3 regions of the Shewanella sp. ENK2 genome follow, and region 2 is predicted to be linked to each of the others. Evidence: predicted binding sites of a transcription regulator. Region 2 holds the regulator's gene; each other region holds the start of a gene.
What was found. The regulator sigma-54, encoded in region 2, starts transcription at its own class of promoters, with help from an activator protein. The targets are predictions, from matches to a motif close to GTTGGCACGNNNNTNGNNT.
Positions count from the first base shown of each region.

Region 1: a site for sigma-54 is predicted at 2,121-2,139, ahead of ACGEDC_RS09085 (HAD-IIB family hydrolase). Genes of this name have one in related genera too.
Region 3: a site for sigma-54 is predicted at 8,071-8,089, ahead of glnA (glutamate--ammonia ligase). Genes of this name have one in related genera too.

Region 1 covers NZ_CP171406.1:2,040,067-2,050,548, forward strand. The annotation lists gene ACGEDC_RS09075 (tetratricopeptide repeat-containing diguanylate cyclase) at 1-1,195, shown strand, start outside; gene ACGEDC_RS09080 (hypothetical protein) at 1,391-1,846, opposite strand; gene ACGEDC_RS09085 (HAD-IIB family hydrolase) at 2,187-3,038, shown strand; gene ACGEDC_RS09090 (glycosyl transferase) at 3,040-4,260, shown strand; gene ACGEDC_RS09095 (sugar phosphorylase) at 4,325-6,067, shown strand; gene ACGEDC_RS09100 (methyl-accepting chemotaxis protein) at 6,148-7,602, opposite strand; gene ACGEDC_RS09105 (molybdate ABC transporter substrate-binding protein) at 8,210-9,007, shown strand; gene ACGEDC_RS09110 (sensor domain-containing diguanylate cyclase) at 9,052-10,482, opposite strand, start outside.
Region 2 covers NZ_CP171406.1:1,235,463-1,245,944, reverse strand. The annotation lists partial or broken gene mgtE (magnesium transporter) at 382-1,742, opposite strand; gene ACGEDC_RS05605 (HPr family phosphocarrier protein) at 2,087-2,359, opposite strand; gene rapZ (RNase adapter RapZ) at 2,362-3,207, opposite strand; gene ptsN (PTS IIA-like nitrogen regulatory protein PtsN) at 3,204-3,647, opposite strand; gene hpf (ribosome hibernation promoting factor) at 3,650-3,937, opposite strand; gene ACGEDC_RS05585 (RNA polymerase factor sigma-54) at 3,962-5,446, opposite strand; gene lptB (LPS export ABC transporter ATP-binding protein) at 5,651-6,382, opposite strand; partial or broken gene lptA (lipopolysaccharide transport periplasmic protein LptA) at 6,577-7,122, opposite strand; gene lptC (LPS export ABC transporter periplasmic protein LptC) at 7,187-7,747, opposite strand; gene kdsC (3-deoxy-manno-octulosonate-8-phosphatase KdsC) at 7,744-8,307, opposite strand; partial or broken gene ACGEDC_RS05560 (KpsF/GutQ family sugar-phosphate isomerase) at 8,309-9,129, opposite strand; partial or broken gene ACGEDC_RS05555 (calcium/sodium antiporter) at 9,354-10,297, opposite strand.
Region 3 covers NZ_CP171406.1:2,175,404-2,185,885, forward strand. The annotation lists gene ACGEDC_RS09680 (GntP family permease) at 1-1,278, shown strand, start outside; gene ACGEDC_RS09685 (outer membrane protein) at 1,466-2,050, shown strand; gene glnG (nitrogen regulation protein NR(I)) at 2,141-3,556, opposite strand; gene glnL (nitrogen regulation protein NR(II)) at 3,587-4,624, opposite strand; gene ACGEDC_RS09700 (DUF4124 domain-containing protein) at 4,757-5,299, opposite strand; gene ACGEDC_RS09705 (pyrimidine/purine nucleoside phosphorylase) at 5,391-5,702, opposite strand; gene typA (translational GTPase TypA) at 5,894-7,711, opposite strand; gene glnA (glutamate--ammonia ligase) at 8,182-9,591, shown strand; gene ACGEDC_RS09720 (hypothetical protein) at 9,884-10,482, shown strand, end outside.

The DNA.
Region 1 (10,482 bases), 800 kb from region 2:
GCAGCACAACATGGTGAGCCAAGCGATTAAGCTAGGTGACTGGGATAAAGCCGAAGATAATATTCAGCAGCAATTTGAACTTGCTCGTCAGGCCACAAAGCCAAATGATCTGTTATTTTTCTCCCATCTTAATGCTGGCAGAGTGGCGCTAAGAACCTTTGATTTTAATCAAGCGGTATTGCATCTCGAAAAAGCCATATCGTTAAAAGACACCACTAAAGAGCAGTATTTTGTCACAAGTGGGTATTTGTATCTGGCGATTGCGTATGTTCGTAGTGGTAACCTACCTCGCGCTGCGGAAATGGCACAGATATTTAGGCAAAATAAAAACTTCCCTGCCAACATGAAAGCCATGTTTTTAAAAGCGGATGCGATTATCGCCCTTGCGGCAGGCGAGTCGAATAAAGCTGCTAACTTGTTTTTGGAAGTTATTGATGTTGAGAGGGAAGATAATCAAAGCATTATCGATAATAAGGTACTGACAACGTCACTTGATCATAATATAAAACTAGCGAGTTTTGAGAATGAGTTATTAGCCAATCGCTTAGCCATTAATGAACTCAACTGGGCCGCCGTTGCTGATAAAGAACGCATTAGCGATCTAAAGCTAACCTTATTTCTGGTCTTGGCCATTGTATTGTTTAGTGTGATTTTAGTGTTATTGCATTCTCGAAAGACGTTGAAAAAACGTGCTCAAACCGATTATCTCACCGGATTATCAAACAGAGGCTATACCTTCCGAAAAGGCCAGCGCATTATAGAAAGAGCCATCAAAAAACAGCGCCCAGCCTCAGTGATAATTTTTGATATTGATAACTTTAAAGCAATTAATGATCGCTATGGGCATCATATTGGTGATTTAGCGATTAAAGCGGCAGCCAAACGTGCAAGCAGTTGGCTCAAAAAACAAGACTTAGTCGGGCGTATTGGTGGAGAGGAGTTTTTGATTGTATTAGACAACACCACGCTGGACGAAGCCTTTACCATCTCAGATAGGTTGAGAAACGGTATTGCGGCTCAATCATTTCACTTTGATGGGATTGAAGTGGAGTTTACGATTAGTTTAGGCGTCGCGACATTGAGTGCTGGTCAGCCATCAAATTTATCCGATCTTACCAAGCAAGCAGATGATGCATTATACCAAGCGAAGTTTTCTGGTAAAAATAAAGTCTACCTTGCTCCCCAATGTGCTTAAAGCTCAGTTAACGAGGCGAGAGTATATCCAACAGTGCAAAGAAATAGATAAAAAAGCAAGCAACGAAACCCTTGGAGTGGATGCAATGTTTAGTTGAGTGAAACATTCTCGTTGCCTGCCAATGTCTTTCGACGTCAGAATGATAAGTGAAAGGTCGCAAAGGCCAAACTCGCATTTGAAGGATCAGACCCTCACTTACATATCATCCATACGATTAACCGCTTGAGCTAATTGTCGATGGCGTTGATTAAGCGAATCAGTGATGTTCTGTAATTGAATCAGCAAATCTTGATTGGGGATTACGTTGGTCGTGACATTAAGCCAAACGATGATGTTTTCATGAAGCGTGTCGACGTGCTCCATCAACTCATGGGTTTTGACATTAGAGGCAACATGTATATCTTTTGTCGCACTAATAATACTTTTCTCGATATCTTCATCTATCCATGTGTTAAGCAGTGACTCTGGCATTCTCAATTTTATGTCGCGTATGTACTGGATATTTTCACGTTGTTTTTGAATTAAATAATGCAGCAACATCCGAGATCGTTCAGTTTCTGTTTCATCTAATAAGCGTTCACACGCCATCGAAATAGCTTCATAAACATCAATCAAATGATCTAATACCTCAAAAGCCTGGTTAAATCGCATGCTCACTCCTTACATAGCGGGTTTCATGAGTTCAAATAAGCCATTTCTAGGTTAAATTTCAGCCCTAATGTAATGACAGTTTATTAAGGTGTAGTCGATAGTGTGAACAATGTAAAATTGCACCTTTATAGTGCGTCGATGATGTAAAAGTCAGCACAACATTGTTTGAATCTTGAATTTTTAATCCTATTTATGATTCCGTGCATTAATAAATTAACATTTAAAATCAATGTCTAAAGTCAGTAATTAACCAATTTGGTGCATTTTATATCAAGCTGGCATGTTCCCTGTAACGTTTAATTTAATCACACAATGATTAGCGAAATGGCAGGGGAAGAAAATGACGACTCAACCGCTTATTTTTACCGATATGGATGGCACTTTACTCGACCACTATGACTATAGTTTTTCGAGTGCAATTGGCGTGATAGAGGCGTTGGTTGAAAAACAAATTCCTATTATTCCCAATACCAGTAAAACCTTTGCTGAAATGGAAAAAATTCAACAAACCATTGGTTTTAATTCTCCATTTATTTCTGAAAATGGCGCCGTGGTATATATCCCAATTGGCTACTTTGAACAACAACCTGAAGATACTGTGACCGAGGGGTATTACTGGGTTAAAGCCTTTTGTGAAACAAGGCAACATTGGCTCAGTCTATTAGATAATCAAGCAAGTGAATTTGCAGAAGACTTCATTGGCTTTTCATCACTCAGTGCTGATGAGCTATGTGAACTCACCGACTTATCCGCAGAGAAAGCAGAACTGGCCTTAGTAAGGCATTACTCAGAGCCGCTATTGTGGACGGCTGATGAAGAGCGCAAGCAACGCTTTATTGACCATATGCAGAAGCTTGGTGCCAATATGTTGCAAGGTGGTCGATTTTTGCATGTGGGCGGCCATACCGACAAAGGGTGTGCAATGAACTGGCTGGCACAGGTTTATGCTAACGCATATCAGGTAGGGGTTAACACAATAGCATTGGGCGATAGCGGAAATGATAGTGCCATGCTTGAAGCCGCCGATATTGCGATTCAAATTAAGTCACCAACCCATACTTTTCCAACAATTCAAACCAGCAATAAAACCATGCAAAGCCGCCACTACGGTCCCAAGGGCTGGGCTGAATGCTTGCAAGCGTTATTACTTGATTCTCCCACCCCAAGTTTATTTACAGCTGAGGAGGCATAACATGGCTGACTTTTATCAGAATGGCATTGTGACCACATTACATAATTTAACCCAGCGTACCCATGAGGAAATGGAAAAGGACCTCATGAAATTTGCCAAAACTCGACCACTAGGGCTAATTTTACCTTCGCTATATTCAGAGCTGGAAGGTGAAGCGTTACCCAATATCATTAATAAATTGAAAGATGTGCCGTATTTATCGGAAGTGGTAATAGGTTTAGACCGAGCTGATAAAGAGCAGTATCAGCAAGCGCTAAAATTCTTCAATCAATTACCGCAACATCACCGAGTGTTATGGAACGATGGGCCAAGATTACAAGCACTAGATGCAAAACTCAGTGCACTGGGTTTAGCGCCCAAAGAGTTAGGGAAAGGACGAAATGTTTGGTATTGCATGGGCTATATTTTAGCATCAGGCAAAACTGAGTCAGTCGCCCTGCATGACTGTGACATCGTCACCTATGAAAAGTCATTGTTAGCACGCTTACTTTATCCTGTTGCTAACCCGCAGTTTAATTATGAGTTCAGTAAAGGTTATTACGCCCGCATGTCAGACGGCAAAATTAATGGTCGTGTGTCACGTCTGCTGGTCACGCCATTGATCAAAGCGCTGCAAAGAGTCGTTGGCCATAACGATTACCTTGAATACATGGACAGCTTTCGGTACCCACTGGCAGGTGAATTCTCCTTTCGACGTGATGTGCTAAATGATTTACGTATCCCGAGTGATTGGGGCTTAGAAATTGGCGTGCTCAGTGAAATGCACCGTAACTATGCCCACAACCGTATTTGCCAAGTCGATATTGCCGATAATTATGATCATAAGCATCAAGATTTGTCGCTCGATAATGCCGAAGCGGGGTTATCAAAAATGTCGATAGATATTACTAAGGCGTTTTATCGCAAACTGGCTACCCAAGGTGAAACCTTCAATACAGAAGCCTTTAGAACATTAAAAGCAACCTATTATCGTATCGCCTTAGATTACGTGGAAACCTACCATAATGACGCATTGATGAACGGGTTATCAACCGATATTCATACCGAAGAAAAAGCCGTTGAAATGTTTACTCAAAACATTGTGACAGCAGGTCAGCGCTTTTTAGATAACCCAATGGAAACGCCATTCATGCCAACATGGAGCCGAGTGATCAGTGCTATGCCTGACGTACTTGAGCAACTTAAATCGGCAGTAGAAGCGGATAACGCTGAGTTTATGTAATGAATAAGGTCGATAAGGCTGGTGGGCTGCCAGTCTAATCTGATAAACGTTAGAAGATAGGCTTATGACAGAAATAGAAAGTTTAAAGCATAAACTGATTCAACAGCTTGGGTGCATTTATAAAGATGTTGAGCTAACACAAAGTTATGATGAACTTGCTGATGTGTTGGTCGATATTATGCGCATTACTCAAGGTGGCTTTACTCCTCGACCATACAGTAATCATTGGTCTGAAAAAGATGTGGTAGTGATAACCTACGGCGACAGCATTATTGCAGCAGATCAAAAACCGTTGGCTACGTTATCCGACTTTATGGATACGCATCTTGAATGCATTAATGCGGTGCATATTCTGCCATTTTTCCCATTTAGTTCGGATGATGGCTTTGCTGTTATCGATTACTCAAGCGTCAATGATGGCTTGGGTGATTGGTCTGATATTACCGCCATAGCGTCAAAGCGCAGACTCATGTCTGATTTAGTCATCAATCATTGTTCTAGTCGAAGTGCTTGGTTTCAGAACTTTATCAAGTGTGAAGGTATTGGGCATGATTACTTTTTTACCGCCAATGTTGACGATGATTTATCTCAAGTGGTTCGCCCAAGAACCTCTGCGTTATTAAGGCCAACTCATACAAGTAAAGGCTGGCAGCATGTCTGGTGTACCTTCAGTCATGATCAAGTGGATTTTGACTTTAGAAATCCACAAGTGCTTATCGAATTTACACGTATCATTAGGCAATACCTTGATGCCGGCGTGAATATTTTCCGCCTTGATGCCGTGGCATTCTTGTGGAAAATTGCCGGCACGAAATCAATTAACTTACCGCAAACCCATGAAGTGATCCGTTTATTACGCACTTTAATAGAGCATGCTCAACAAGATGCAGTCGTGATCACCGAAACCAATATTCCCAATACTCAAAACCTGACTTATTTTGGCAACGCCAACGAAGCGCACTGTATTTATAATTTCTCATTGCCGCCTTTACTGATTAATACTTTGATTACAGGAAGCTGTTTGTATTTAAAACGTTGGCAAATGAGCATGCCTCCAGCACAGGATGGCACCACTTATTTTAACTTTATTGCTTCACATGATGGTGTGGGTTTAAGGCCTGTTGAAGGGATATTAGAGCAGGATGAAATTGACAGTCTAGTAGAAACCATGGTGTTGTTTGGCGGTAAGATTTCCAGCCGAACGAGCGAAGATGGCCATAAAAAGCCCTATGAAATGAACATCGCACTCATCGATGCCTTGCAAGGTACAACGAAAGGCAAAGACCAATTTGGTTTAGCGCGCTTTACCTGTGCCCATGCCATTATGTTGGGGCTGGAAGGGATCCCTGGGATATATATTCATAGCTTACTGGGCACCGAAAATGATTATGAGAAACTGGCTAATACCTCTCATAATCGCTCTATTAATCGTCATCGCTGGGATGCAGAACAATTGAATGGCTTGCTTGCCGATGACAATAGTACCCATGCTAAAGTGCTTGCTGCACTGACTAAGCTGATAACTATTCGAACCAATCAAGCTGCATTTAATCCTAATGCGACTCAATTTACCTTGCACTTAGGGTTGCAGTTATTTGGCTTTTGGCGTCAGAGCCGCGATCGTAGACAGAGCATTTTTTGTATCAGTAATATTTCAGACCAAGCGATAGATTTACCCTTGGCCGAGCTGAACTTAATTGGTACCGAAACCTGGTTTGATTTGATTGACGGCGAAGTGATCCACGATATTACTGCTACGCAATTATTAGAGCCTTACCAAACGGTTTGGATTAGTAACGTACCTTAACGATCAAAGCCTATTAACGAAAAACACAATGAGGCGAAGATGTGATTCGCCTCAATGAGTTAGCGAGTACTTAAGTCGGCTTATGATTTAGCCAAACGATACTGTTTTAAAATATCATCTAATCCAACAGATGCTTGAGTGAGTTGGTTTGCAATGGTCACTGAGCGATGTGATGTTTCATGTATCGTTTCTGCTTGGCTACGAATGTCATGCAGTTGCTGAGCAATATCACGAGAAGCTGCGCTTTGTTGCTCAGAAGATGAAGCGATTTGCGAGCTCATATCAAACACATGGTTAATTGAAGTGACCATGCCATCAACATCTTCACCTACCGAGGCAATGGCTTGTTGCCCTTGCTCAGCTTGTTTAACAATGTCTTCAGTAATATGCGATAAGGTGCCCGTGTCTTTCTGTAATCCTTCTATCATGGTTTGTATTTCTACTGTCGCTTGCTGAGTGCGACTAGCCAAAGTACGTACTTCATCGGCAACGACAGCAAACCCACGACCTTGTTCACCCGCTCGTGCCGCTTCAATGGCAGCATTAAGCGCCAATAAGTTAGTTTGCTCAGAAATACTATTAATCGTGGTGACCACTTCACCAATATTGGCAGCAGCTTTTGATAGCTCATCAACAGAGATAGATGCCTGCGAGATGCGACCTGTTAAAGTGCCAATACGATTGACGGCTTCACTGATTTGCACTTGGCTATTGTTGGCTTGCGATGAGCTTGTTTGAGTTTGTTCACTGGTACTGCTTGCATGGTGCGAGACAGCTTCAATCGCCGTGGTCATTTGCGACATTGCCACCGATACTGTATCTAAAAAGTTATGTTGATACTCAGTAAGTTGCTCACTTTGCTGCGCTTGCTGATTAAATTCTTGTGCAGCATTAGACAAGGTTTGCGCATTGGCTGCAATGGCGGTCACCATTTCGCTCATGTTATCGGCACTGCGATCAATTTCTCGGGCAATAAGACTGAAATCATCCGTACCAAAAAAATTAAGGCGACAGGTTAAGTCACCTTCAGCAAGACGTTTGATGGCAACATACATGTCCCATAGTCCGCCACCTAACGAAGTCGAAATCCAATAACACAGTAGGTACAGAGGCAGTAAACCGGCAAATGCCCAAATCAGCATGCTGCTTGCGCTGGATAAGGGTTCTGCCTCTAATTTAGCGACATTCACTGTTAGAATTAACGCTGAGTTATTGACGGGTGCGCTAACGGTAATGTTGTCTTGATAGCGTGTAGCCTGAGTTAATTGGCCAACTTTTGCATCAATGAGATGAGCGAAATCAACTAATGCTTGTTCATCAAGCCCTTGAGCTTGAGCGCTTTGTGCAAAAGCATTGACTCTGGATTGAGCGAATTGCTCTGAACTGTATTCAATTTGATTGGTGTAATTGACGTATTGAGTCATAGCTATAGCGGCGGTAATCGCGGTGACAAGAGCGCATATAACCCAAAACTTACCGTTTAAACTGAGCTTAATGAGTACAGCATCTACTTTACGAAAGCTAATTTGTTTCATGTCGAGCATTCCTTTAGTCAAAGCAACAATCTAGCCCTGACATTAAGTTGCAAATGCGGTCAGTGCCTACAATATATTCTGTAAATTATATTGATAATTTAATTCATCAATACAAAGTGTTACATGTAATAAGCTGGCATGTTACCGAGTATTACCAGTGAATAAATCGAGACAGATCTCAGTCTGACTGTCACTGATTATTTTTTATCTTTTTTTAGCGATTTATCTGTTGATTAATTTCACGTTACATCACCAATCAAACCCAATTAATTGGTTGAGCTAAGTGAGGTGACATAAACACATTGTTTATTGGCACTGATAAAAGAGATATCGGCGCAGATAACAAAAAGTTTAGCGAGAAGTGCTGCGTCATTGGGCTAATAATGTCATGTCAAATAGCGAGCGATAGTCACTAACGTTATGTTATTTACCGCTGTTTTCCTCTATGTAAATTATTGATGTGAATGTTTGATTTTGCGATGAATGCCGAGTTTATTTTGTGCCGAAAAGCATAGTGTAAGCGACTGAGAATAATGTAACGGCATGAATCAATAGTGATTAATGCCAAATCATTGACCTTAAAATATTAACTTGTGAGCGAATTAACATGAAAAAATGGTTAGTCACCTTAGCTGTAATGAGCAGCTTCTCAGCGAGTACGGTTGCCGCTGAGACAGTAGAGTTTAGAGCTGCAGGAAGTTTAAAGACGGCAATGACGGAAGTCGTTGCTCAATATCAAGATCAATATGATGTAGCAGTGGCGTCGCAGTTTGCCCCATCTGGATTATTACGTAAGCGAATTGAGCAAGGCGAGCATGTCGATTTGTATGCATCAGCAAACATGAAACACCCAACGACTCTCAATAAAGCTGATAAAGCAGGGCCTGTAGTGCGATTTGCTGGCAATAAGCTCTGTGCCATTGCCCAGCAAAATGTCTCACTTACCAGTGAGCAGTTATTGGATAAAATGCTAAGTAAGGATATTAGAGTGGGCACATCGACACCCAAAGCGGATCCTGCGGGTGATTATGCTTGGAAGTTATTTGCCAAAGCTGAACAGTTACAAACTGGTGCAGAGCAAACATTACAACAAAAAGCGTTACAGCTAACAGGTGGCGAACACTCAGCTAAAGCGCCTGAAGGGCGTAACCCTTATGGTTGGGTAATGGAAAATAATCAGGCAGATATCTTCTTAACCTACTGTACCAATGCGGTATTGGCACAAAAAGAAGTGCCAGCGTTACAAATTATTAGCGTGCCAGAAGCATTATCTGTTGGCGCACAATATGGGCTAACGCTTGTTAATGGGGCTAACCCTGATGCCGCTGGTTTAGCGCACTTTATTTTATCATCGGATGGCCAAGCAATTTTGGCTAAATACGGTTTTGATACCCCATTAAAATAGTGATTTTAGGCCAGTATCGCTGGCCTAAATCAAGCGTTTTAGCTTTATACGACACTCAGTTTCGAGCTTGATGTCATTCGCATCTGAGTGTTGCTCGTCGTTGTCGCATCATATTGCATAACCTGATTTCGCCCCGCTTTTTTTGCTCTATACATGGCGATATCAGCATGTTTATAGGCTAAGGTCGCATCGTCTTTTACTTTAGTGACTCCACCACTAATGGTGAAAGGGAACTGCGAATTGGCATCAATAATACGGCAAAGTCGGTTAAGCACAGCCTCAGCTTGAGCAGCAGAGGTGTGAGGCATTAACACTGCAAACTCTTCTCCACCAATGCGAGCGACAATGTCTGTCTCACGGCATTGCTGATTTAAAAAGTGGGCTAACTTTTGCAATGCAACATCACCAGCATCGTGTCCATGCTTATCATTGATGACTTTAAAATGGTCTATATCGATGATCCCTAAACATGCTTGGTAATCAGGGTAACGTTTAGTATAAACCGTGAGATTATCTAGCTCCTTGTCAAACTTACGACGATTCCAGACTCCGGTTAAAGGATCCGACTCACTTTGGTTTCGTAATTCTTCTTCAAGCAGTTTTCGTTGCGTAATATCGATAAAGGTAATCACGTACTTTTTGACTTGCCCTATGTTGTTTTTTAACGTTTGTATTCGGGTTATCAGCGTATATTGCAGGCCTGATTTGTTATGACCGACAATCTCACCTTTCCATAAGTCATCTTTTTCTAATTGTATTTTTATGGCGGCAACTTGATGCTCATTGAGCGACAGGTTTAATTGATACAGTGATTTATTGAGTAGCTGTTTTTGGGTATAACCCGAAACCCGCACAAACTCTTGATTCACTTTTATCAATGCAAATTGTGGATTAGTAATAATCACGCCCGCAACACCATTAAAAGCGGCTTCAATCAATTGGCTGTTAGCCAATTCATTTTCATGCTGGTTGTATAATTGGAAAATGTAGCCACAAATACCCGCAATCAGTAGCAAAATGAGTAAGCCATTCACCAGTAGGTGTTGTTTTTGTTGTTGCACATAAGGTGAGTCTGTCGGGCTAGATATAACAATATACTGGCCAAGTGGGCTGTAGGCCTCTCCAAGGGATAGCCTTGCATAAGAGTAGACTGCATCATCTTGAGTTAGGCGGCCATTTTCAGACGATTGAATTTGCTTCCATAAATTAGGCATAAGCTCAGCCAAGCTAGAGCCTGCTTTGTTATGAAGTAAATTATCTAATGTTTCATTAGGTTGATCGCTTGCAAGTAAGTGGCCTTGATGTTCAAATATTTTTGTCACGACATTATCTTGATGAATCCCATCAATGGCGCTTAGCATGTTAGAAATACTCAGGTTTATCACCATAAACCCTTGACGTTTTTGTTGGTGATAAACAGGCGAGATGATACGCATGCTTGCCTGAATAGGTTGTGATAACTCACCATTTTCAAT
Region 2 (10,482 bases):
CATCTCTAATCGAGTCATAAATTGGTCAAAAATGCATCTACCTCTAAGGTGGTATATATCTATATGGAATAGTCGTGCCAATTTTGAAATAAATATTTTATCGTTAATTAACAGTTAGTTAGTTTTTTAGTGTGTTAACTCTAAAAAAATGCGTTGTGTTACATTGGTGCAAATTATCCATTTTGGTGCAAGGTGGTGATTTATTGGTAAATTTAATTTACCAGACTTTTTGGGCGTCATTTCTAGTGACATTAACGGTAAACCATTATCACTTAATCAGTATGAATGAGGAGTGTTACAGTGAGTCGTTTATGATTTAGAAGGATTAAAAATCCATGCCGTTTGGCATGGATTTAGTGAGATGCGAAGGTCGGATATTGACTACATTAAGAAGATCGTCGCTAAACCTAAAAAGGCAAATAGGCCGATGACGTCGGTTACTGTGGTAAGCACCATACCACCTGCTAAAGCAGGATCGATGTTCAACTTTTTCAGTAAGAGTGGAATACTGGCGCCTGCAAGACCTGCAACAGTCATATTAATGAGCATGGCGCCACCAATCAAACCACCTAAGGCCATATCGTCTTTCCACAGCCAAACGGCAAAAAATACCAACACTGACCACATGATGCCGTTAAGGAAACCAATGGCTAACTCTTTGCCTATTAACCAGCGAGAGTTACTTTGACCAATATGCCCAAGAGCAATACCACGAATGACCAAAGCTAATGTCTGGTTACCTGCAACGCCGCCCATGCTCGGAACAATGGTCATTAAAATGGCAATGGTGGCAAACTGCTCAAGGGTGCCTTCAAACATGTTACTGACAGAGGCAGCAAGTAAAGCAGCAAATAAATTGATTGTTAACCACAAAGAGCGTCGGAAGGTACTTTTCATGACGGGACCGAATGTGTCCTCGTCATCATCCATCCCCGCCATCCCCATCATGGAGTGCTCGGCATCTTCACGGATTACATCAACGACGTCATCAATGGTAATACGGCCTAATAACTTCTGCTGTTCATCAACGACAGGGGCTGAAATCCAGTCATGACGTTCGAATAACTGTGCCACTTCATTATCTGGCATATCAACAGGGATACTTTCAAGCTCCGGATCCATGATGCTGCGGATCGTTTCGCTAGGGTTACAGGTTAATAGATCGGCTAAACGGACACCGCCAAGTACATGGTCGTTTTTGTCGACCACATAGAGTGTATCTGTCGTATCGGGTAAATTGCCTCGTTGGCGTAAGTAACGCAGTACCACATCAATATTCACGTCAGGACGTAAAGTCACTGTATCGGTATTCATGATACTGCCGGCAGTATCTTCAGGGTAGGATAACGCTTGTTCAACTCGGTGACGGTCTTGGCTACTCATCGATTGCAGTACTTTCTTATACACTGCATCTGGCAAGCTACGTAAAATATAAGCCAGGTCATCGGTGTCCATTCCTGAAGTGGCTTGCGCAACTTTTTCAGGTGTCATGCCACTGATAAGCGAATCTTTTAACTCTTCACCGAGTTCTTCAAGAATTTCACCGGCTTGTTCTTGGTCGATAAGTTGCCACAACACTTGGCGTGTTTTAGGGGAGATGACTCAAGAATGAGGGCGACATCAGAAGCGGCCATATCATGCAGCATATTGCGCACATGCACAAACATACCACTACCAAGTGCTTGGGTGAGCTGATTTAGGCGCTGTTCTGTAAGTTCGCTATCTATCACTTCGATACTCATTCGCCACTCCTCAAAAATTCGATTGCTAATATTAACTTAACAGTGTGTAAAGGGAGAAGCAGTTTCTAATATGGCGTTGAATGCCGTATAAAAAATAAGCAGGTTATGGTGTGGGTCATGACATTATTATAGTTAACTATCACTGTTTGTTGTTGATAATTTGCCGTTGATTGGTTTAATGCGCTTTGAGCAGCGCAAAAGCTTAGTTTAAGCGTATTCCCGAGTAGAATATGAGGTTAATAAAGCATGGCTGATAGCGGTTTGGAGTCGTAAATTTCAATGTTTTGCTAGTAAGTGATAACTAGCAACGAGTTAGCCTGAAAGCGTTAAATCATATAAAAGGATTAGCTTTCTTCGTCAAATTTGTCGTTAATCAGTTGGCAAACCGCATCTAGTGCTTGCTGTGCATCAGGACCTTCAGCCTGAACAGTAATCACTTTTCCTATACCACTTTCTAGCATTAATAAACCTAATACACTCGCTGCGCTGGCTTGTTTTTCACCTTGAATCAAGGTAATGCTGGCTTTAAATTCCGTAGCCAATATAGCTAATTTTGTTGCCGCTCGAGCATGAAGCCCAAGTTTATTACTGATGGTGATTTCTCTGGAGATATTCATCGTCACAGGTTGAGCTCTCGGTGACGAGCGCTAACTTGGTGTTTACTGTTACTGAAGCGCTGTGTGAGTTGATCTGCAATATAAACCGAGCGATGCTGTCCACCTGTGCAGCCAATCGCGATGGTAAGGTAACTGCGATTATTGCGCTCAAGGTGCGGCATCCAAGTATCAAATAAATTCTCAATCTGCCAGATGAACTTATTGACTAGGGGTTGTCTGCCTAAGAATTCTTGTACTGGTTGATCAAGACCCGTTAATGGTCTTAACTCTGGCTCCCAATGTGGGTTTGGCAAAAAGCGGACATCAAACATAAAGTCGGCTTCAGTAGGCATACCGTGCTTGAATCCAAATGATTCAAAGTGAATGACTAATTCTTTATCAACACTGCCCATAAGAATTTGTCGGACTTGATCGCTCAAATCGTAAATATTCAGCTGAGATGTGTCGATGTAGTGATCAACCATTTTGGCAATTGGTTCGAGCAATCGACCTTCAAGTTGAATCGCTTCTTGTAATGAGATTTGATTTTTTGACAGCGGGTGTAATCGACGTGTTTCACTGTATCGTTTAAGCAGTACTTGATCATTGGCATTTAAAAATAAACTAATGATAGTGGTATCGTCGGACAACAAAGCGATTTGCTGCTCTAATACTTTGCCTTGCTCTTCGATATTGCGCACATCAACACTGATGGCGACAAGTTCGTTATTTCCTTTTAGCTGCTCTAGTAGGCTGCCAATCAGTGGGAGAGGTAGGTTATCAACACAGTAATAACCTAAATCCTCTAACACTCTTAAAGCAACTGACTTACCTGAGCCCGATCGTCCTGATACGATGACAAGTTTCATGCAGTAATAACCTGATACAGTTCTGTAGCGTCATGACTCTTTCGAAGTCTTTTAAGGATGAGTTTATCGCTTAATTTCTCAGCCATACTTGATAACGTGCTTAAGTGTTGCTGACATTGCTCAGAAGGAACCAATAAGGCAAATAAAATGTCTACTGGCTTCTTATCAATAGCATCAAAGTCGATAGCTTCTTCACATTTGATCAAAATAGCGATCGGCGATTCAATGTCGTCTAAACGCCCATGTGGAATCGCAATGCCATTGCCGATACCTGTGCTACCCATTTTTTCACGTGCTATTAAACTTTCGAAAATAGCTTGTGAAGATAGAGTAGGGTACTGGTCAGCCATTAAATTGCTGATAAGTTCCAGTACCTTTTTCTTACTGCCCGGAGTGGCACAGGTAGTGCACGCCGGCTGCAGGATGGTGCGAAGTTCCATCGTTAGTGTTTAATTAACTTCTCTTTGTGTTTAATTACCTGACGGTCTAATTTGTCTATCAGGGCGTCAATTGCGACATACATATCTGCGTTTTGAGATACGGCAAAAACTTCACCTCCTTTGAGGTGCAATTTAGCTTCGGCAATCTGTTGTAACTTTTGTACATTGAGCACAACGTGAACATTATTGATCTGTTCGAAGTGACGTTCAAGCTTTGAAAATTTAGTTTGCACATACTCACGTAAAGATTGAGTAATTTCGATATGGTGTCCAGTCAGGTTAATTTGCATAGATCATCCTCCAATAACAAAGGCTTATAAGCTTTTGCGTTGGTTTGAGGGAGGGATGAGCATTGCTTCACGATATTTGGCGATCGTACGCCGAGCAACATTGATCCCTTGTTCAGCCAGTAGCGTCGCCATTTTACTATCGCTAAGTGGCTTTTTCTGGTTTTCTGCAGCGACCAGCTTTTTGATAAAGGCTCTGATTGCTGTAGATGAACACTCTCCGCCATCATCGGTACTTACGTGGCTAGAGAAGAAGTATTTTAGTTCAAAAAGGCCGCGAGGGGTGTGCATATATTTTTGAGTTGTAACCCGTGAGATGGTCGATTCATGCATCTCTACCGCTTCGGCAATATCATTTAAAACCATAGGCTTCATGGCTTCTTCGCCGAACTCAAAGAAACCTTGCTGGAATTGAACAATACAATTTGCCACTTTTAACAGGGTTTCATTGCGGCTTTCAATACTTTTAATAAACCATTTGGCTTCTTGTAAGTGACCGCGAATGAATTGGCTGTCAGCTTGATTGGCTGAGCCTTTTGCCATGGCGGCATATTGCTGATTTACGCCTATTTTAGGCATATTATCTGGGTTTAATTCTACGACCCAACGGCCATTCTTTTTAAACACTGTGACATCTGGGATGACGTACTCATCTTTGATTGGAGTAATTTGTAACCCTGGGCGAGGGTTCAGTGTTTGGATAAATTGAATCGCTTCGCGTAAATCATCTTCTTTAAGCTTGGTTTTACGCATTAGTAATCTGAAATCACGACCTGCTATTAAATCTAGGTGTTCAGATATCAGTAATTTTACATTTTCTATGCAAGGGATTTCGCTTGGGTATTGTCCCAATTGAATCATCAAACATTCGCTTAAATTTCTTGCAGCGACACCCACTGGATCAAAATGTTGTACACGCTTTAATACGGCTTCAACCTCATCAAGTTCAATATCCTCAAGACCGAGTGCATCGAGAATATCTTCTGTTGATTGAGTTAAGTAACCTCTATCATCAATTGCGTCGATGATGGCTGTCGCAATGGCGAGGTCATTTTCAGAAAATGGGGTTAAGTTTTTTTGCCATTCTAAATGTTCGTATAAACCTTCAGTCGTTTCACCTTGAAATGGCATATCGTCATCACGGCTTACAGCGCCAGAACCTGAGTTAGGAGAGGCGGTGTAGACTTCATCCCAAGTGGTATCCATTGGTAAGTCTTCAGGCATGGACTCTTTCGTAAGTGACTCTGTTGTATCGACTGATGAGGTGTCTTTTTCTACGCTGACTTGGCTGTTATCGCTAAAATCGGTGTCAGTTTGCTGAGTATTGTCTTTGACTGGTTCTTTTGCTTTGGCAAACTCATCCTCAAGCTCAAGAAGAGGATTTGAGTCAAGTGCTTGCTGAATTTCTTGCTGTAGCTCCAAAGAGGAAAGTTGCAATAAGCGAATGGCTTGTTGCAACTGCGGGGTCATTGTCAGGTGTTGACCCATTTTAAGTTGGAGTGAGGCTTTCATTTACCGCTTATCCCTAATTGAATTTCATCATCGCGACTACAATGTTATGGGTCTAGCACCTTTGTAAGTGTTAGCTAGACTTTAACCGAACTTGGGTTCTACTTTGCCAAAAATTAGCGTTAAGTTTTGAGTCTAGTGTATAACGCTAAAAAGTGGGACTGGTTGGCCGCGAAAATGCCATACTTGTACACTAAAGAATGCTAACTATAGCTTGAATTGCTCACCTAAGTATACTGACCTGACTTGCTGATTGTCTAAGATCTCAGCAGGTGTACCTTCAGCAATTAAATCTCCGTGGCTGACAATATACGCACGCTCACATACATCAAGTGTTTCACGGACATTATGGTCAGTAATCAATACTCCAAGACCACGATTTTTTAGTTGTTGAATAATTTTCTTAATATCTATCACAGAGATAGGATCAACACCCGCAAATGGTTCATCTAATAAAATAAACTTAGGATTGGCGGCTAAAGCGCGTGCTATTTCTACACGTCGACGTTCACCACCTGATAGAGCCATACCTTGGCTGTCACGAATATGGGTAATATTGAACTCTTCTAATAAGTGCTCTAATTCTTCGATTCGTTGCTCACTCGATAAGGTTTTGCGGGTTTGCAGCACTGCCATGATGTTATCGTGCACAGTGAGTTTTCTAAAAATACTGGCTTCTTGAGGTAAGTAACCAATACCTTTACGAGCACGTAAATGCATTGGGTCTGCAGTCAAGTCGTCAGAATCAATCAAAATACGACCTTTATCGCTTTTGACTAAGCCTACAACCATATAAAAGGTTGTGGTTTTACCTGCACCATTTGGCCCTAAAAGACCAACAATCTGACCCGTTTTAACGGTTAGGCTAACGTTTTTGACAACTTGGCGGCTTTTATAGCTTTTTGCTAAGTTTTCAGCTGTTAAGGTAATTTGTGTCATTATTGCTTTTGCTCTGCCGCAGGGGTCGTTATGTCTGCATTGGTTGAGTTTTGAATATCAGATTCTTGAGGGGTGACTGATTCAAGGAGGGCATCAGTGTTAGTTTCAACAGCATTTGCCTCAGGAGTCACTGTTTGATTCTCAGTTACATTGTTAGGTACATTATCAGTCGTATCAGCATCTGGGTTATCAAGCGAATCATTATTTTCTAACGGCGCTTCGTCTGAGTTATCAAGTTCTTCGTTTTCTTTATTCAAGTCAGGGTAATTTTCTGGCTGAAAAATTGTGATAACTCTGTCTTTTCCTTCACCTGTGCTTTCAGCGATCAGTTGCTGTTTATCAATATTATAGCTAATGAGATTACCAGTAACCTGACTGCCTGCCTGGTCAAGTTTTGCATTGCCTTTTAAGGTTAAAATACTGGTCGAAAGCTCATATTTTATTTCGTTTGCACTTGCGGTACCGATACGGCCATCATCGAGTTCTTGTGAGAATGTGGCTGGATTACCTGTCGCAATCATGGTTTTTTTGCCACCCGACTCTTCACTGAATGCACGTAATTGATCGGCATTAATATTAATGGTGCCTTGCGTCACATTCACTGGGCCGAAGAAAATCACTTGGTTATTTTTAATATCTGCTTTTTGGCTGACGGCAGCGACTTTAAGCTCTTGTTGTAAATCACCTTCTTTGGCATGAACGCCGGTGACTGTCACTAAGCTCAATCCCATTAGGCTCATACCAAGAATACTTTTTCTAATAAAGTCTGTTTTCATAAGCTTATTGAGTGAAAATGTCAGTGTTTTACTTTGCTTCATATGTTCCTTCTACCTGACTTAAAAGCTCTAACTCTTCGGCATTTAAATCAGCATAAAGGCCTAAGCCTTGTATTTTAAAATCTTGTCCTGAGACATTAATCTGTCGATCAGACGTCATGATCATGGTATTTAAATCTAACGCAAGCATACTTGTGGTTAGCGATTGTACTGGTTCATTGATGTTTATTGCATCAATAATAACATTTTTTTCTAGCACCACTTTACCGGTTTCTTTATTAAGCTTGCCTAATTCAGCGGTTAATTGCCACTCAGCTTCGCCGTTTTCTGGATAGATAAGGTATACAGGCTCAGTGAATAGGGTTTCATTGGTTTGCTGAAAGTGTTCCATGTGTTTTGCTGAAACCCGGCTTTGTACTAATCCTTGCTCGTTAAATTCTGTGCTTCGTAAGTCATTAGCGATGAATTCTGGACGCGCGGGATCGGGAAGCTTATTGGCTTCCATTTGACTACGCTTCACTTGCACTTGCCAGTATAAAACTAATGCTGCACCAAAGAAGCCGAGAATAGCGAGGGTGGTACGGCTCATATACTCATTCCGTGGGCGGTTTCGAATTTGTCTTGGCTAACAAGCAGTAAATCAGTTAACTCACGTAAAGCGCCGTTACCGCCATTAATGCGAGTGATCATTTGGCAATGTTGTTTTACGTATGGGTGACCATCTGCTACGCAAACAGCTAAGCCCACTTCTTTCATAACGGGTAAATCAACCATGTCATCACCGATATAGGCAACTTCATCTGGCGTTACATTATAAATACTGAGTAACTCTTTAAATGGTGTGAGCTTATCATCTACCCCTTGATAGATATGGCTAACACCTAGCGCCGTCATTCGATTTTCGACAATGGCAGACTTTCTGCCTGTGATAACGGCAACATTGATACCGCTAGTTAAAATCGATCGAATACCGTAACCATCACGGGTATGGAAAGCTTTCAACTCTTCCCCTGCGTTACTTAAATATATACGCCCGTCAGAAAAGACCCCATCAACATCACAGATCAGGAGTTTGATTTTTTTAGCGCGTTGCCAAATATCGTCTGATACAGGGCCATATAATCCTTGATGAACTTGACTATTCGACATATTAAATGACTCCTGCTTTTACCATATCAAGCATATTAAGTGCGCCAATTGGGCGTTGATTTTCATCAACAACAATTAAGCCGTTGATACTTTTTTCATCCATCACTTGTAAGGCCTGTGCTGCTAAAATATCAGCTCTGATGGTAATGCAATTAGGGGTCATCACTTGTGAGATTGGCGTGGTGCGTAAATTGACTTCGGCATCAATCACTCGGCGTAAATCACCATCGGTGAAGATACCGACTAACTGTTGGTTGTCATCAATAACGGCAGTCATGCCTAGTCCTTTATTGGATATTTCGTATAGTGACTCTGTGATGCAAACCTGGCTATTAACTTGCGGAACATCGCTTCCATGATGCATGACGTCTGATACTTTAAGTAAGAGTTTACGTCCTAATGATCCACCTGGGTGTGATAATGCAAAATCATCACGAGTAAAGCCTCTGGCTTGCAATAATGCGACGGCTAGGGCATCGCCCATTACCAAGGTTGCGGTAGTGCTTGAAGTAGGCGCCAATCCTAATGGACAAGCTTCTTCTGGTACTTCAATGCAAAGATGCAGTTTAGATAACCGCGCCATGTTAGATTCAGGCTTACCCGTGATCGCAATCACTGGAACACCCATGCGCTGAATAACGGGTAGCAAGGTTAAAATTTCACTCGACTCACCAGAGTTAGAAATTGCTAAGATAATATCATTTTTAGCCAGTGCACCTAGGTCACCATGGCTTGCTTCGCCTGGGTGAACAAAAATGCAGGCGTTCCTGTGCTGGCCAATGTAGCTGAAATCTTATTGCCAATGTGGCCTGATTTACCCATGCCCATGACAATCACTTTACCTTTGCACTGCAAAATTAGTTCACAAGCTTGGCCAAAGGCATCTGAATCAACGTACTGATATAAGTTATCTAACGCTGTTTTTTCAATATCAATGACTTGACGACCCCATTGACGCAACTGTGTTTGATTTATCATATGTTTCTCGTTTTTTTCCAATGCTAATGAGTCTTTAACAATGGTGAGTGACCCATCTTTATGCCCCGTTATTGAGATTGAAATAAGACAATCTGGTACGCAATAAAGACGACTAATAATATGGCGCCATGCCAGCGAGTTAATTGTTTCTTCGCTCCACTTGATAATACGAGCACAGCAAGGGCTGCACTGGTACCAAGTGTCATGTAAAAATCACGGCCAGCAGCATTGGCATCTATTTCCCCAGGGGCAATCAATCCTGGTATAGCAAGTACCGCTAGGATATTAAATAGATTCGAACCCACAATGTTACCAATTGCGAGATCATCTTCTTTTTTAATACGCCAGCTACGCATGCTGCTAATTCAGGCAAGCTTGTTCCCACTGCAATAATGGTTAAACCAATGACTAAATCTGATAACCCAAATGTCTTTGCAATGCCTACAGCGCCGGTTACCATCCAGTCAGCAGAAAGCGGTAGCAAAACCATGCCAACAATAATCCAGATAATAGCATGTAATGTAGGTACATTTTTAGGGATCTCTGCATCAGATTCGTCAGATAGTGGATCTATTTGCTTATTTCTCAGTGCTTGCCAGATGAAATAACCCATTAACGAGAAGAAAGCGACCAAAAGCACTGTGCCTTCAAATCGGGTTAGCATACCGTCATGAATGAGGTATCCGGCTAACACAGTTGCCGCTAACATTAACGGAATTTCACGTTTAAGGGTTTGTGAGCTAACTGATATAGCACCTAAAAGTGCTGTAATACCAAGAATTAAGGTGATGTTAGCAACATTTGAACCTAGGACATTTCCAACGGCAGTATTACTCATCCCTTCCATCGACGCTGTTGCAGCCACAAACATTTCAGGAGCAGAACTTCCCATGGCCACAATGGTTAATCCAATCAGCATTGGAGGTAGGCCAAGGTTTCTAGCGAAAGCGGCTGCGCCATATACGAAGCGATCTGCGCTCCAAACTAATACGCCTAATCCAGCGATTAGCATTAAAATATTAAAAAGCATGTGGTTCCAAAACGTGTGTTAATAGCGATATTTGTGCAGGATTTTAACAAAAATATGAGCTGATGCGATAATTGTTGTGGATTGTAACTCATGGTGATTGATTTGTTGTAGGTTCTTACACAATTTCGTACAATTCAGCTCTACACCACATGCGCCAGGAAGGCTAT
Region 3 (10,482 bases), 940 kb from region 2:
CACGCCTTTGTGGCGTTAACATTAGTGAGTTTATCAACAGCTCTTGCGACAGGAATTTCTACTGAACAAGTCGTGCCGACGATGATGTCAGGTTTTGGCGGCACGCTGGCAGCTGTCGCACTTTTAGTAGGCTTAGGTGCCATGATTGGTAAAATCTTAGAAGTTACTGGTGGGGCGCAGGTATTAGCCGACAGCCTTATTGGCCGCTTTGGCGCAGAAAAAGCGCCTTTCGCATTAGGTGTTGCCTCACTCTTGTTTGGTTTCCCTATCTTCTTTGATGCGGGCTTAATCGTGATGATGCCGATTATATTCAGTGTGGCCAAACGCTTTGGCGGCTCACCATTAAAATATGCGCTGCCATCTGCGGGTGCCTTTGCGGTAATGCATGCTTTTGTGCCACCGCATCCAGGCCCGGTTGCCGCAGCTGATTTACTTGGGGCAAACATAGGCATGCTACTAATGATTGGTATTTTAGTGGCGATCCCAACTTGGTATATAGGGGCTTATTTGTTTGGCTTATATGCAGGCAAGAAGTTTGATATTCCTTTATCTAAGGTTTTCTTAAGTTCTGAGACCGTGATTGACCCGGCTAAACAGCCTAAATTCATTACTGTATTAATGATCTTACTGCTACCAGTATTGCTAATTTTTCTAGATACAGGCTTGAACACCTTGAGCGTAGCAGGTGTGATAGATGGCAGTGCCACTTGGGTTGAAAGCCTGCGCATGCTAGGTAAAACTCCCATTGCATTGCTAATAACCTTACTCGTTTGTCTTGCTGTGTTTGCTAAAGATTACGGTATGAAGCAGCTTGAGAAATTGTGTGGTGATTCGCTCGCTCCTATTTGTGGTGCAATTTTAGTGACAGGCGCTGGTGGTATGTTTGGTGGTGTATTACGTGCCAGTGGTATTGGTGAAGCCTTAGCTGGAGTATTAAACGATACCGGTATGCCCATCATTGTAGCAGCCTTTGTCATTGCAACATGTTTGCGAGTAGCGCAGGGGTCGGCAACGGTTGCATTAACCACAACAGCAGCGTTAATTGCGCCTATGGTCGCTGTGACTTCGGGTCTGACACAGTTTGATCTTTGCTTTATTGTCATTGCCATTGCTGGTGGCTCGACGGTATTGTCTCACTTTAATGATTCAGGTTTCTGGCTTGTGGGTCGTTTAATGGAAATGGATGAGAAAACCACTTTAAAGACCTGGACTGTGATGGAAACATTACTCGGGACTATCGCCTTTATTATTGTGGGCGTGCTGAGCATGGTTATTTAGCCTGAATTCAGGTTTTTAATACGTTAAGCCAGTATTAATCTATTAGTTAATGATAAGAAGGAGCAGCAATGCTCCTTCTTATTAGATTATCGTTATTGACACATTTTCGAACAAATACCTACATTTGAAATGATTGATGAGTGAGTGCTTTCTGCTATGCTGCCTGCGCTGATAGAATTATTAAGGAATGATATTGAAACGCTTATCTGTAGTAGCAAGTGCAATATTAATGGTCGGTTTATCTTTTAATGTCACAGCCGAAGAACATAAAGCCCGCGATACGGGTTGGTATGTGGGTGGTGAACTGAGTAATGTACAACTGGAAGTCGGCAGTTTTGACGATTCTGGTGCAGGTTTCGGTGCTTATGGTGGTTATAACTTCAATCATTGGTTTGGCATCGAAGGAAAATGGATGCTGACCAATGATCTACAAGATGGTCGTGTTGATCTTGGTTTAGCTGTTTTTTCGGCTGCGCCGAAATTTACTTGGGCTATCAATGATACCTTTTCTGTTTTTGGTAAAGTGGGCTTAGCGATTCGTGCACTCGAAGTTGACCCTGATTACGATTATGACGAAGGCTTTGATACTGCCGATTGGAGTGGTGTTAATGTGCTTTACGGTGTTGGCATAACAGCTGCTGTTTCCGAATCACTGCGCTTACGTTTAAGTTATGAGTATGCCACCGGTGACTTAGATGCCGATCGTTCTGAAATGCTAGATATTGATGCAGATACTTCGCAGTTAGCATTGGGGCTGCATTACCAGTTTTAAACTGAGTGCTCTTAGTATAAAAAGATAAAGCGAGTGTAAATAAAGAAGGATAGCTTTCGCTATCCTTTTTGTTTTAACTCTTGTCGTAAATTAATCCATTTCTAATTCTTTGAGTTTACGCGTGAGGGTGTTTCGCCCCCAGCCTAAACGTTTTGCTGCTTCTTGCTTATGGCCTTGAGTATGCTTGAGCGCTGTTTTTAATAATATCCGCTCAAAGGCTGGTTGCACTTCTGTGAGCAAATCACTTTCACCCGCAGATAGCTTTTCATCAATCCATTGGGTTAATGCCACTTGCCAATCTGAAACACCGTCAGTTCTTTCACCTGAAGCGACTGGGTCTTTAAGTAACTCAGCGGGTAAATCCTGAGGCAAAATCTCTTGGCCTGAGGCCATCACCGTTAACCAGCGACATGTATTTTCAAGTTGTCTAACATTTCCGGGCCAAGGTAATTGCTCTAATTTGGTTGCTGTTTCTTTTGTCAGTACTTTTGGCTCTACACCGATTTCTTTTGCTGCAGAAATCAAAAAATGGGTGGCCAATTGGGCAATATCTTCACGACGCTGCGACAGTGGCGGTAGGTGTACTCGAATCACGTTTAAGCGGTGAAATAAATCTTCACGAAAATCGCCTTTTTGCACCAATAATTCTAAGTCTTGGTGTGTTGCGGCAATAATTCGCACATCGACCTGTACTGCCACATGGCCACCGACGCGATAGAACTGCCCATCGGCAAGAACACGTAAAAGGCGGGTTTGCACATCAAGTGGCATGTCGCCAATTTCATCTAAAAACAGAGTTCCGCCATTGGCTTGTTCAAAGCGACCTTGGCGGACATTGGCTGCTCCTGTAAAGGCGCCTTTTTCATGACCAAATAGTTCAGACTCTATTAGGTCTTTTGGAATAGCAGCCATGTTCAATGCGATAAAAGGGCTATCTTTACGAGGGCTGTGTTTATGCAGTGCGCCAGCAACCAGTTCTTTACCAGTACCAGATTGACCATTTATTAATACACTAATGGATGAACGAGATAGGCGACCAATCGCACGGAATACCTCCTGCATTGAAGGTGCTTCACCAATGATCTCAGGGGTTTTCACCACTTCGGGTTCTTCAGCTGGCGGAGGGACTTGTTCTGTTGCATGGGTCAGTGCGCGTTCCACTAACGCAATGGCTTCATCAATATCAAATGGCTTTGGTAAATACTCAAAGGCCCCCGCTTGGTAAGCGCTGACGGCACTGTCTAAATCAGAGTGCGCCGTCATGATAATGACTGGAATATGCGGGTAGTGCATTTGTAAGCGATCAAGCAAGGTTAAGCCATCAGTTCCAGGCATGCGGATATCTGACACAATCACAATAGGCTGTGAGATTTCTAATGCTTGCCATAATGACTCGGCCGCAGCAAAGCTGGCAGTAGAAATCTTGGCACCCAGTAGGGCTCTTTCTAATACCCAGCGAATAGAACTATCATCGTCGAGGATCCAAACTTGTTCGCTTATACTCATGTTACTTCCTCAATAGCCATCAATGGCATGTTATTGTAATGGCAGGATAATGGTGAATTCTGTGTGCCCTGGTGCCGATACGCAATCAATGCGACCTCCATGTAATCGTGCAATATTATGCGCAATCGATAAGCCTAAACCTGAGCCGTCCTCTCTGCCTGTTACCATTGGATAAAACAATGTATCCAGTAGTTCTGCCGGGATCCCAGGTCCGTTATCAATAATCGATAGCGCCAATACTAATTTGAACCTTTGAGTGCCAATAGTGACTTGATGCTGGGTTCTACTTCTAATGAGTATTTCGCCACCGGTTTTCTCAAGCGCCTGAGTGGCATTTTGTACTATGTTAAGCACGGCTTGTTGCAGTTGATCAGGATCCATATTCATATCGGGAATGGATGGATCGTAATCTCGCGCTAACGTGACGTTATCCGGTAGGGTTAACTCAATCAGTTTTAAGACTTTTTGCACTACTTGGTGGATATTGTGTTCGGTATGCTGGGTAGGACGTTGTGGTCCCAATAGCTTATCAACCAAGTTTCTTAGCCTATCGGCTTGCTCAATAATTAGATCGGTGAACTCTTTTAATTGCGGCTCAGCTAACTCACGTGAAAGTAACTGGGCTGCACCTCTGAGGCCGCCTAATGGGTTTTTAATTTCATGGGCAAGGTTGCGCACTAAGAATTGCGCAGCTTGTTGTTGGGCATCTAAGTTCAGTTGCTGGTGGATACGATGTTGCTGATCGACTTGTCTTAGCTCGAGCAGACTTAAGTCATCTTCATGCTCCATGGGGATCAAGGTGATATCAATAATGTGGTGCACACCGTCAAGGGTTATTAACGCAGCAGTATTAACTGTAATCCCTTGGCTGGCTTTTACCGAATCAATTAAGAGTTCAGACTCTACTCCCATAAACTGATAGAGTTCAGGCAAACGCTGTTCTCGCAATTTATTTACACTGATCCCTAACAGCTGCTCAGCTGCCGCATTGGCATAATGAGGCATCAGTTTGCTATCGATAACAAGAACAGCGGTAACTAAATGATTCAGCAGATTATTTGTATCCATCAATTGTCCTGCATATTGAAGTTGCACCACCATGTTGCACCAGTATGGTGCACTAAGCAACTTATTCTACATCGACAATCAATTTAATAATCTTTTAATATTGTTTCTCTATCTATATGAAAAACAATATTTTTATTCAGTCCTAGGTGTTGGTCTAGGTTTATTAAGAATGGAAGCCTGATGTAGAAATATCTTTCTAGCAGAACTTGATGCAAGGACTTTGCCGTTTTGGGTCAAAATCTTAACGACAAGATTATGTTCACCGCGATTTACTTCAGTGACATTGAAGATTGCACTGGATTGAGGCTGACCATAAAGAATGTCGTCAATATACAGTGCAAGTAAATAACCATTGGGTAGTTCTGGCGCCGCACTGGCGACAACAGTGAAGTTTCCTTGGTTACTTCTGATGGTTTCTTCTTGAGTGGGATTAACGATTCTCACCCTGTAGGTAACCGCTTCAGCTGGTTTTGTATTGGAATCCACTTCGGCAGGAACACGAACAGAAATGCTATTTTGCGTATTTTGATTGAGCTCTACTGTTTCGGCATTTTCCCTTGGTTCGTCGCTGTAGTGGACTTTACCATTCTCATCTACCCAGCGATAAACCGTTGCATGGCTGCTTGAGAGGACAATACTGGTTAAAATGAGACTAATGATTAAGACTAAGCGCATGTGGGATTCCTTCACCTTTGGCGTTCAACACATTAATATTAGCTTCTTTTTAACATAAAATCAGCAATTACTGATGAACTGCTGACGCTAATTACTTGTACTGGCAGCGATATTCACTGATTTCGTTAGTGCGAATTTTAAAGTTAACATTGGCATCTAATTCAAATAATTCGCCTGCTGTGACGGTTGTCCAATCTGTGGCATGAGGTAATAACACCTCAAATTTACCAGAGGTGATATTCATGATTTCAGCTTGGCTGGTATCAAAGTTATATTCACCAGGTAGCACAACCCCAAGGGTTTGATGACTACCATCAGTAAAATGAATTGTGCGACTGATGACTTTACCATCAAAGTAAATATTGGCTTGATTAGCCACGTTAACATTTTGAATCACAGACATTTTGCGATATTCCAACCTAAGAGACAATAAGTAAGGGTGAATATATATTCGTTTAAAGTGAATATAAAGACTGTTAGGTTATAGGTTAGATGAAATCAGTTTTTTATTTGCTGTACTGGTACTTATTAGAATAACAGGCAATAAAAAACCCGCCTGAGCGGGTTTTCATATTCAAATTACGTTAGCTAAACTTAGCTACCAGAGCGGCTAGCACGCTTACGGTCATTTTCTGTTAAATGACGCTTACGAACACGAATATTTTCAGGTGTTACTTCAACTAACTCATCATCATCGATGAACTCAAGTGCTTGCTCAAGTGTCATTTGGATGTGCGGAGTTAACACTTGTGCTTCATCTGTACCTGATGCACGCATGTTGGTTAGCTGCTTACCTTTCAGACAGTTAACAGTTAAGTCGTTAGAACGTGAATGAATACCAATCACTTGACCTTCGTAAACTTCTGCAGCGTGACCGATTAATAGACGACCACGGTCTTGTAAACCGAATAATGCGAATGTTAGGGCTTTACCTGTTGCATTAGAAATCAATACACCGTTAGCACGTTGACCGATGTCACCGCCTTTCACTGGACCGTAATGGTCGAATGAATGGTAGATAAGACCTGTACCAGAAGTTGCAGTCATGAACTCAGTTTGGAAACCGATTAAGCCACGGCTAGGAATGATGAAGTCGATACGTACACGACCTTTACCATCTAGTTGTAGATCTTTCATGTCACCTTTACGCATACCTAATTTTTCAATTACGGTGCCTTGGTGCTCTTCTTCAACGTCAACAGTTAATGTTTCGAATGGCTCGCACATCTCACCGTCGATTTCTTTGGTGATAACTTCTGGACGAGATACTGCTAATTCGTAACCTTCACGACGCATGTTTTCAATTAAGATAGAAAGGTGAAGCTCACCACGACCAGAAACACGGAAACGATCTGGAGAATCAGTTTCTTCAACACGTAGTGCAACGTTGTGGACTAGTTCTTGTTCTAGACGCTCAAGGATATTACGTGATGTAACGTACTTACCTTCTTTACCTGCGAACGGAGAAGTGTTCACTTGGAAAGTCATTGTTAACGTTGGCTCATCAACTGATAATGCAGGTAATGCTTCAACTTGGTTAACACCACAAACAGTGTCAGAAATCTGTAAGTTACCTAAACCGGTAATCGCAACGATATCGCCGGCGTTGGCTTCAGCAACTTCGTGACGGTCTAGACCCATGTAACCTAATACTTGGCCCATTTTACCGTTACGAGTTTTACCTTCAGCATCAACGATTGTGACTTGCTGGTTAGTTTTAACACTACCACGCTTAATACGACCAACACCGATAACACCTACGTATGAGTTGTAATCAAGTTGAGAGATTTGCATTTGGAACTCACCTTCAGCATCTGCATCAGGAGAAGAAACCTTCTCAACAATCGCTTGGAAAAGCGGTGTCATGTCTTCGCTTGTTTCTTCTGGATCAAGAGTCGCGAAACCGTTTAATGCAGAAGCGTAAACGATAGGGAAATCTAACTGTTCGTCAGTTGCACCTAGGTTGTCGAATAAGTCGAATACTTGGTCGATAACCCAATCAGGACGTGCACCTGGGCGGTCAATCTTGTTGATAACAACGATTGGCTTAAGGCCTTGTGCGAATGCCTTTTTAGTAACAAAGCGAGTTTGAGGCATTGGGCCGTCAACTGCGTCTACTAATAATAAAACTGAATCTACCATAGATAGAACACGCTCTACTTCACCACCGAAATCGGCGTGACCAGGAGTGTCTACGATGTTAATACGGTAGTCGTTCCATTTGATGGCAGTGTTTTTTGCCAGAATGGTGATACCACGTTCTTTTTCAAGATCGTTAGAATCCATTACACGTTCTGCGGCTTCGCCTCGACTTTCAAGGGTGCCTGACTGAGCCAATAGCTTGTCTACCAAGGTCGTTTTGCCATGGTCAACGTGAGCAATAATGGCGATGTTACGTAAATTCTCTAACACGGATAAAACCTCTATACCATCAAATAAAAAATAGGAGTTTATAGGGCTGATAAGTATAGCCACTATAAAAAAGCGTGCCATTCTACTCCACCGAGCGCCGAGTAGATAGGATTATTTTTGAACAGGTCGTTTTTAATAAAAAATTAAACACTAAAGATAGAAGATAAAAACGAAAAAGGATCATACTGCCGCAATAAAATGACGCTTTAATGAACTAGATCAATTCATGCGCTAAAAACCCTGCACCGAAATGGACTTTTGCACCAATTGTGATCATAGTGGTGCACCGTATTTGTGCAATATGGCTTTTCCTATGGCTAGTGATTTTTTTATTAAGCTTTAAATCAATCACTTACCTTTCTGGCATGGAAATAGCTTTTAATTGAACAAATTCGCAAAGCAGATAGTTTGTCTGACGAATAACAAGATTATATTAAGGGACAACCCTTTACCCTACCGGAGGCTTAAGAATGTCAGTTGAATCAATATTAAAACAAATTGAAGAACTAGAAGTTAAGTTCGTAGATTTACGTTTTACAGACACTAAAGGTAAAGAGCAGCACGTCTCTATTCCTTCTCATCAAGTAAACGAAGATTTCTTTGAAGATGGCAAAATGTTCGATGGTTCATCTATCAACGGTTGGAAAGGTATTAACGAATCTGACATGGTATTGATGCCAGATCCTTCTTCTTTCTTACTTGATCCGTTTACTGAAGAAGTGACTGGTCTTATTCGTTGTGACATTTTAGAACCTTCTACTATGACAGGTTATGAGCGTGACCCACGTTCAATCGCTAAGAAAGCAGAAGAGTATTTAAAATCTACCGGTATTGCTGACACTGTATTAATTGGTCCAGAGCCAGAGTTCTTCTTATTTGACGACGTTAAGTTTGGTACTGACATGTCAGGTACTTTCGTAAAAGTTGACGCGAAAGAAGCGGCATGGAACTCAGGTACTAGCTACGAAGATGGTAACACTGGTCACCGTCCATTCGTTAAAGGTGGTTACTTCCCAGTTGCACCAGTTGATTCATCACAAGACATTCGTAGTGCAATGTGTCTAATTCTTGAAGAATTAGGTCAAGTTGTTGAAGCGCATCATCACGAAGTTGCTACAGCGGGTCAAAACGAAATTGCGACACGTTTCAACACGCTGTCAAACAAAGCGGATGAAATCCAAATCATGAAGTATGTTGTTCATAACACTGCTCATGCATACGGTAAAACGGCGACATTCATGCCTAAGCCAATTGTTGGTGATAACGGTAGTGGTATGCACGTTCACCAATCTTTAGCTAAAGATGGCGTTAACTTATTCTCTGGCGATAAATATGCAGGTTTAAGTGAAACTGCACTTTACTACATTGGTGGTATCATCAAGCACGCTCGTGCATTGAATGCATTCACTAACCCAAGTACTAACTCATACAAGCGCCTTGTACCGCATTTCGAAGCGCCTGTAATGCTTGCTTACTCAGCACGTAACCGTAGTGCTTCAATCCGTATCCCAGTGGTACCAAGCCCTAAAGCTCGTCGTATTGAAACACGTTTCCCAGATCCAACCGCTAACCCATACTTAGCATTCTCTGCATTGCTAATGGCTGGTCTTGACGGTATCCAAAACAAGATTCATCCAGGTGAAGCAATGGATAAAGATCTATATGACCTACCTGCTGAAGAAGCGGCTGAGATCCCACAAGTTGCAACGTCTCTAGAAAACGCACTAGAAAACTTAGCAGCTGACCACGAATTCTTAACTAAGGGTGATGTATTCAGTAAAGACTTTATTGAGTCTTACATTGCACTTAAGTCTGAAGAGTGTGAGCAAGTATCTCGTACTACTCACCCAATGGAATTCCAACTTTACTACAGCCTATAAGCCTTGGCTTAACGCTCATGTAAATTGGCCATAGGCTAAATTCAAAGCCCTTGATGATTATCATCAAGGGCTTTTTTATTGGTTACTTTTCGCCTTATCTCATTCCAAATTGAATTGTATCAATATGTATCTGATAACTTTTGGTTATGATGCTAATAAGGATTAACAATTATTCACCTTTCATTTTAGTCACTAATATACGCTCCATAACAAGCGCTTACACAGTCAGGTGACGGTATAGCAACAAGGTGGGACCACTCATCCTCAAGACTAAATTTAATGAGAGAAACAAATGAAAGTTAAACTATTAACCACGCTCGTTACTGCTGCTTTAATGACAGCTTGTTCATCAGATTCTTCATCTCCAGAAAGTGATTACAGAACCATTACTGTTGGTTTTGACTACGGGTTAATTATCGATCCTATGGCCACAGATGTTGCAGGTTCTGCTAGCGATCATTTATTAACTGATGATTATTACCTTCTTATTAACGGAGTTGATAATAAAGAAGAAGCGATTGGTCCTTTCAGTATTGATGATAGTTATATCTTTGAAGTAAGAGATGGTTACCATTTAGAAGTTGTACATGGTGAAATCTTAGAAAAGTTAGAAGCTGAAGTCACAGATGAGTATTCTGTAGCGGGAAATATGACGGTAGCGACAGATATCGATTCGTACACAATGACGCTTGAGAATAGGCATTTTACTTATGTGACGGTTGATTCAAGTGAAAAAATCGACAACATTAAGGTTAATGGTGAAGAGCTATATGACAGCGAAGAGAAAAGCTACTTTCACGCATTCGTAAATGGTGAAATATACATTATCGAAGGGGTTACAGAAATGGGACCTTTCGAACAAGAATTAGAAGCTGTAGTAGGCCAACATCA